DNA from 3 places in the Exiguobacterium sp. s133 genome. Region 2 is predicted to be linked to each of the others. Evidence: riboswitches for the same ligand, from Rfam matches in the RefSeq annotation. Region 2 holds a riboswitch; each other region holds the start of a gene.
What was found. Region 2 has a riboswitch for S-adenosylmethionine ahead of KNP96_RS11060 (2,3-diketo-5-methylthiopentyl-1-phosphate enolase). Riboswitches for the same ligand answer to the same signal wherever they lie in the genome.

Region 1 (2,251 bases), on a different contig from region 2:
TTTCGTCATTTTAGTTGACCTACCTTTCGTTTCGCTTCGACGCGTGGCATGACCTCGCGGGCAAAGCGTTCCATTTCTTCGAGTTGCGGAGAAAATTGAAGCAAGAGCAATGTCACGCCGACTGCTTCAAATTCAAGAATCCGTTCTGCGATTTGATCCGGCGTCCCAATCAAGTTCGGACGCAGTCCCCGGTTTGAGACCGAATAGTCATTTCGTTTGACCTGTTGTTCGAGTTGCGATTTACTGACGAAGTCGTCATACCCGGCATATCCGGCACCGTCTTCTTTAACGTTCGTAATCCGGTGCCATTCTTCGAGCGCCGCTTCTTCCGTCTCGCGACAGATGATGTAGGCCGCCAGTCCGAAACTCGCAAGCGGCTGCTTCCCGGTCGCCGCGCGGCGGGTTTTCATATCCGTAATTTTCGTCGCGACTTCATCGACCGTTCCTCCATGCATGACATAGGCATCACAGTGATTGACGATCGTCTGTTTCCCCGTCTCACTCTCACCACCAGCGTAGAGCTTGATTCCGGGACGCTGAACGGGTTTCGGGTGAAGCTCTGCCCGTTCCAGCTGATAGTACGCCCCATCAAAACTATAGGGTGATGCGTCCGCCCATAATCCTTTCATGACCGTCACGAATTCTTCCGTCCGGGCATATCGTTCGTCATGGGCTGTAAAAATCCCATTGTATTGACGGGCTTCTTCCTCCCACCAGGCCGAGACGACGTTGAGCGTAAAACGTCCGTTACTCAACTGATCGAGGTTCGCCGCCATTTTTGCTGTCGTCGCCGGATTATGAAAACCGGGCCGGACGGCTGTCATGATTTCCAACCGTTCCGTTGTCGCCGCAATCGCCGCTGCCGTCGTCCACGCCTCAAGACTCGGTTCGGCTATTCCTTTAATGTCGTTTAAGTTCAATTCTGCAATCAATGTCGTAGAAAAGCCAATCCGTTCTGCCGTCTGTGCGACTTGTTTCGCATAATCGAATGTCGCTGGCATTTGTTCCTCCTCGACGTTTCGTAACCAACCCCCGAAGATTGGTAACCAAAATCCGTATTCCATCCCCTGTGCCCCCTTTTTGCATAAAAAATCGCTCTTTTCGTTTAGAAAAGAGCGACGAATGTCTACTGTCAGCTCTTATCTTCAAAGGAATAAATTCCTCTTGGAAGTAGCACCTTCCGCTCATGCGGGGTTGCTGAAGTGTCGTCGGGCCAGTCCCTCGACTTCTCGTGATAAGAATAATTGAAATTAGCGTACATCTTTTAGCAGAGTAAAGCAACCTTTAAACCTTCTTTTCCTATCGGAATTAAAAAACATTTGGAAAATCACTCTGTTTCTTGATACTTCTTTGTCTAGAAGCTAAAAACAGGAATTGCACATCGGTTTAAGATGGCAATCCCTGCTTTGTATGGTGCTGTTCAAAATCAATTCATTCTGGTGATACGAACGGTGAGTCATTGTGATTTGCATCCATCATGGCTGTCCGGTGACCAGTCGTCGAAACTTCTTCCCCACGCACGCGATCGTAGAACTTCGCGATTGTGACGCTGAAGTACGGGCCAATCCAGAGGAAACCGATTCCGATCGTAACAATTCCGAGCAAGAACCAACCGATGAACGAAAGGACGAGGAAAAACGCCTCTTTTTTATGTCCATCCATCATTTGGCGTGAACGCGTAATGGCATCAAGGATGCCAATCGATGGTTCGTCCCGAATGATGTAATACGTCAACATGTAAGAGAATGACTTAATGATTCCTGGAATGATGAAAAGTAAGAACCATAGCCCTAAGAAAAAGGTTTGGACGATTGACACTCCAATGGCTTTCAAGAACATTTTGTACGGCTCAAACAAATCGGCGACTTTCGTCTGCTCGTCTCGGGCGACAGATAGGGTGAGCCATGACCATCCCATTGCAACCGGTAAGGTCAACACCGTCAAGAGCATACCAATCAAGTCGATAAATTGGAAATCCTCTTCGGGTGAGGACGCAAATCCGTTCGGAACGCCTTGAATGATTAAGAACAACAACATCATTAATGCCATGAAGCCCCATCGTCCCTGCAACGACTCGCGCGCTGCTAATTTTAATTGTTTTGACATCGAAAGATCCTCCTCAAAAATAAGTGCTACCTTTCTTTACGGTTTATTTTTGAGGAGGTTTCACTTTTTAACGCTCGTCTTTTAGTAAACGTTGGACCATTGCTTTTTCAAGTTGTTGCTGGCACGCCGTATACAAAGAGCGTCG
Region 2 (2,251 bases):
CCGCGGAAGCAAAAATGCTTCCTGTATGTAAATCCCCGTGTAATAAGGCTTCCCCTTTCGTGATGAACAACGTTTCGAGCTTCGCCACTTCCCGCTTCAGTTTTTCGTCCTGCCAGAGCTGCTGTACGTCTGTTTCCAAGCCGCTCTCGATGTTGTTTGTTTCCGCGTCGTAAAACGGATCCGTAAAGATTAACTTTTCCGTGATGTCGCATAAATCCGGGTTGTAATAGTCACGTGCGACCTGCTTTTTTCCGACTGGACCGAGCGCAAAATCTGACGTGAAAAATAACGTCCGCGCCAAGTAAGAACCGACATGTTCTGCAAGGAGCGGATACGTTTCGCCGGCGAGCAATCCCGTCCGAACGATTTGCAGGTGCGACAAGTCCTCCATCACCGTATACGCTTCTTCATGACTGGCATGAAAGACCCGTGGAACGAATGGCGTCGCGTATTTTGCGAATTCCTTCAGTGCCAACTGTTCGATCCAGGCCCGCTCGAGTGACAAGGGCCAGCTTTCCCCGACGACTTTTGCATAAGGTAATGCCTGCTTCAAGATCAAACGTTCTTTCCCTGCCTGAATCCGAAAGACTAAGTTCAAGTTGCCGTCGCCGATTTCTTCTGCCGTCGCTTCTTCCTGTCCGATGAGTCCGAGTTCCCGGACACGTTTAATGGCGTCTTGTTCTGTAAATGCTTGATATGCCATCTTGCTTCCCCCTTCATTTCTACACAAAAAAACGCCGCTTTTCGTCATAGAAAAGAGGCGCGGGGTATCATCCGTCCTCTTATCTCTCAGACGAATGTCTGTTGGATGTAGCACCGTGCCGGATGGTCGGTTGCTGCGGCGTCTTCGGGCCAATTCCCTCTGCCAACTCACGATAAGAGTCATATGTGGTTGTTGTGTTCGATGTTGATTCGAATATTACGCCCGTCTTAAATCATCTGTCAATTCCAATTTTTAGTGAAAAACCATTTAAAAGACCGCCATCTATAGAAGCGGATTTCAAAAAAAATAAATTTTCAAAAAATTATTTGACATCACGTCCATCTCATGTAAAAATTGCAATTAGATTTCACAATTTCATCCAATTCTTATCAAGAGCAGACGGAGGGACGAGCCCTATGATGTCGCAGCAACCGACCAGTTGGCACGGTGCTAATTCTTGCAGCTAACACGCTGACAGATAAGAGTCCACGCGCAATTTTTCATGGTCTCTTGTCATTGACGAGGGACCATTTTTGTATTTTTTAACAAGGGAGAGACGACGATCATGGCGTACATTACCGCAACTTACCAACTCGGCGTGACCGATCAGTTACCAAAACGGGCAGAGCAAATCGCCCTCGGTCTGACGGTCGGCTCATGGACCGATTTGAATCACTTGGAACAACAACAGCTTGAATCCTTTAAAGGACAAGTCGTCCATACGGAAGAACACGACGGAAAAGGGTATGTCACGATCCGTTATCCGGAACACAACGTCTCACGAGACTTTTCGGCGATTTTGACGACCGTCTTCGGCAAGCTGTCACTCGACGGTCAAATCAAACTGACGGATCTTCAGCTTCCCGCTTCATTCACACCGGATTTCCCCGGTGCTAAATTCGGCATCGAGGGCGTCCGCCAATTGATCCAAGTCCATGATCGCCCCCTGTTGATGAGCATCTTCAAAGGCGTCATCGGACGGGATCTCGTTTTTTTACGGGAACAACTGGAAGCCCAGCTCGCCGGCGGGATTGATCTCGTCAAGGATGACGAAATCTTATACGACAATCCGCTGACACCGGCACTCGACCGGGCGCGGATTGGACGGGAAGTCCTCGATGCACACTATGAACGGACCGGTAAACGGGCCCTTTATGCGATTACATTGAGTGGTCCGGTCTTCCGCTTGAAAGAGCAGGCGAAACGACTGGTCGAAGCCGGAGCGACAGCCCTCCTGCTCAACACGTTTACATACGGGCTTGATGTCTTGCGGGAACTGGCAGCCGATCCGGAAATCCCGGTCCCGATCTTTAATCATCCGGCGTTGAGCGGTGCCTTGATCGCCAGTCCCGAGTACGGGATTGCCGCCCCGGTCCTGCTCGGAACGTTGCCGCGGATTGCCGGTGCCGACTTGACACTGTTCCCGTCGCCGTACGGGAATGTCGCCCTCGCCAAAGACTTGGCCCGCGGGATTGCCGTCGAAGCGACCCGAATCGGTGAGACCAAAACAATTCTCCCGGTCCCGTCCGCCGGAATCCACCCGGGTCT
Region 3 (2,251 bases), on a different contig from region 2:
ACGTATCCGCGATTTCAGCAGCGAGCGGACCGGCGACAAGAATCGAAATCGTATTATTTGCTGTTGCGAGATTCGTTGCACTGACGAGGGCAGCCATACTGAACTCAGCTCCCCGGCGTTTCGAAATCTTTCGTGTCAGCGTTTCTTTGAGATAAGCAATTCCACCGTTATAGGTGATCAGGCTGACGAGTCCACCCATCAGCAACGTCAAGATTGAGATTTCTGCCATCCCCATCAATCCGTCAGACATCGCGAGGACAAACCCACTTACTCCGAAACTACCGTCGATCATTCCGATGATGCCTGTCAATAACGTCCCGCCGAGTAAGACGAGAATGACGTTGACACCAAAGAGTGCGAGCGCGATGACGGAAAGATACGGAATCAGCTTATAAAATTCAAATGCTTTCGCTTCGACGACATCTCCGGAACCTGACACGAAAGCGAGTAAGATGACAGTGATGACGGCAGCAGGCAAGACGATTAAAAAGTTCGTTCTGAATTTATCACGCATGTTCGTTTTTTGTGTCCGGACAGCGGCGATTGTCGTATCTGAGATAAACGATAAGTTATCACCGAACATTGCTCCACCGACGACGGCAGCAGCGGCGAGTGCGACATTGACACCCGTCGCGTCATGAATCCCGAGTGCGATCGGTGCAAGGGCAGCGATTGTGCCGGTCGAAGTTCCCATCGCCATCGAGATGAAAGCGGCAATGATGAACAATCCACTCATTAAAAGAGACTGGGGTAGGAAACTGAGTGCAGCGTTGACGGTCGCATCAATGGCTCCGATTGCATTCGCTGTTCCAGAAAATGTGCCAGCGAGTAAAAAGATGAAGACCATGATCATGATGTCCGGATTTCCGGCACCGCGGGCAATCCGCTCGACGGTCTGGTTGATGTCTCCCTTAGATGTCGCAGCAGCAAAAATCAAGGCGATTAAAGCTGCAATCAAGATGGGGAATTTGTAAAAGTCGTTATAGAAGATTCCTGCACCGATGAATAATACAAGGAAAACGAACAAGGGGAACAACGCCCATTTGTTCGGCGTAACCGTTTCGTTCATGTGAATCACTCCATTTCTTCAGCATACAAAAAAAGACCCCTTCGCAAGAAAGAAGGAGGTCTTTACTGAAAAAGACGCTCTTCTTATCTCTCAAGCCATAGCTTGCTGGATTTGGCACAGTACGAATCAATCGTCCGCTGCCGAAACATCATTGGGCCAGTCCCTCCGTTTCTCGCGATAAAAAGAAGTCATTTAGTTGTTTAGTCGTTGTTTAAAACACGTTTATTACCCTAACGTATCTTTTAATGCTTGTCAACTGTACCTTACTGCAGTGCTTGTTTGAGCGTCGTCACGTTTTCGTTCATCAAATCAAAGTACGATTGATCTTGTTGATCTTTTGCGACGGACTCGAGGTTATGAATCGTAATCGATTCGGCACCGATTTCTTTTTGGATGACACGGGCGACCTTTGGCGACACCGTCTCTTCGAAGGCGATATAGTTTAAGTCATGCATCTCTGCTTCCTTGACGATGGCAGCCAGCTGTTTTTGGGACGGTTCGTCAGACGGTGAAATACCGGCAATCGGCAGTTGCGTGAAACCGTAACGTTCCGCCAAGTACCCGTATGCGGCATGCGTGACGAGAAGCTCCTTTTTCGAACCGGAGTCAACAGCTTTTTGTAAATTTTGGTCGAGTTCATCTGCTTGTTTGTTAAAGAGTGCGAGGTTTTTATCAAACGTTTCCTTCCGGTCAGGTGCTTCCTTTGCTAACGCGGTCGTAATCGAGTCAGCCATTTTCTTGGCGTTGTTCGGGTCGAGCCAAACATGCGGATCGTATTGTCCATGATCGTGCGACTCTTCTTCAGCCTCGTGATCATCATGGTCATCGTGTGCGTCTTCTTCGTGCGTATGAAGCGAAGCGGAAGCTTCGAGTAAGTCGATATTTTTACTTGTCTCGACAAAACGAATGGAATTACCGGCTAAACTTTCCTTAATCTTTTCAGAGTACGGCTCAAGGGTTGTGCCGGTAAGTAAAAATAGATCGCCTTTCGCAATCGTCGTCAGTTGCTTCGGAGTCGGCTCATACGAATGCGGGTCGGCGCCAGGGGGAACGATTAATTCGACCTGGACGTCCTTTCCGCCGATTTCTTTGGCGATGGCTGCCGTGGCGAACGTCGACGTATAAATTTGCAATTTACCGTCTTCGTCTGAATTTGAAGTCGATGAGCCGCATGCGGCGAGC

Region 1: linked by a shared signal. The riboswitch ahead of KNP96_RS09875 (LLM class flavin-dependent oxidoreductase) and the one ahead of KNP96_RS11060 (2,3-diketo-5-methylthiopentyl-1-phosphate enolase) in region 2 are both predicted to bind S-adenosylmethionine.
Region 3: linked by a shared signal. The riboswitch ahead of KNP96_RS15240 (Na+/H+ antiporter NhaC family protein) and the one ahead of KNP96_RS11060 (2,3-diketo-5-methylthiopentyl-1-phosphate enolase) in region 2 are both predicted to bind S-adenosylmethionine.

Annotation. Positions count from the first base shown of each region.
Region 1 covers NZ_JACSMK010000006.1:82,997-85,247, forward strand. The annotation lists gene KNP96_RS09870 (ATP-grasp domain-containing protein) at 1-9, opposite strand, end outside; gene KNP96_RS09875 (LLM class flavin-dependent oxidoreductase) at 6-1,064, opposite strand; SAM riboswitch class I at 1,137-1,241, opposite strand; gene KNP96_RS09880 (DUF975 family protein) at 1,432-2,106, opposite strand; gene KNP96_RS09885 (DUF2325 domain-containing protein) at 2,174-2,251, opposite strand, start outside.
Region 2 covers NZ_JACSMK010000007.1:135,024-137,274, reverse strand. The annotation lists gene mtnK (S-methyl-5-thioribose kinase) at 1-703, opposite strand, end outside; SAM riboswitch class I at 780-882, opposite strand; SAM riboswitch class I at 1,087-1,188, shown strand; gene KNP96_RS11060 (2,3-diketo-5-methylthiopentyl-1-phosphate enolase) at 1,269-2,251, shown strand, end outside.
Region 3 covers NZ_JACSMK010000014.1:14,785-17,035, reverse strand. The annotation lists gene KNP96_RS15240 (Na+/H+ antiporter NhaC family protein) at 1-1,069, opposite strand, end outside; SAM riboswitch class I at 1,150-1,253, opposite strand; gene KNP96_RS15235 (metal ABC transporter solute-binding protein, Zn/Mn family) at 1,333-2,251, opposite strand, start outside.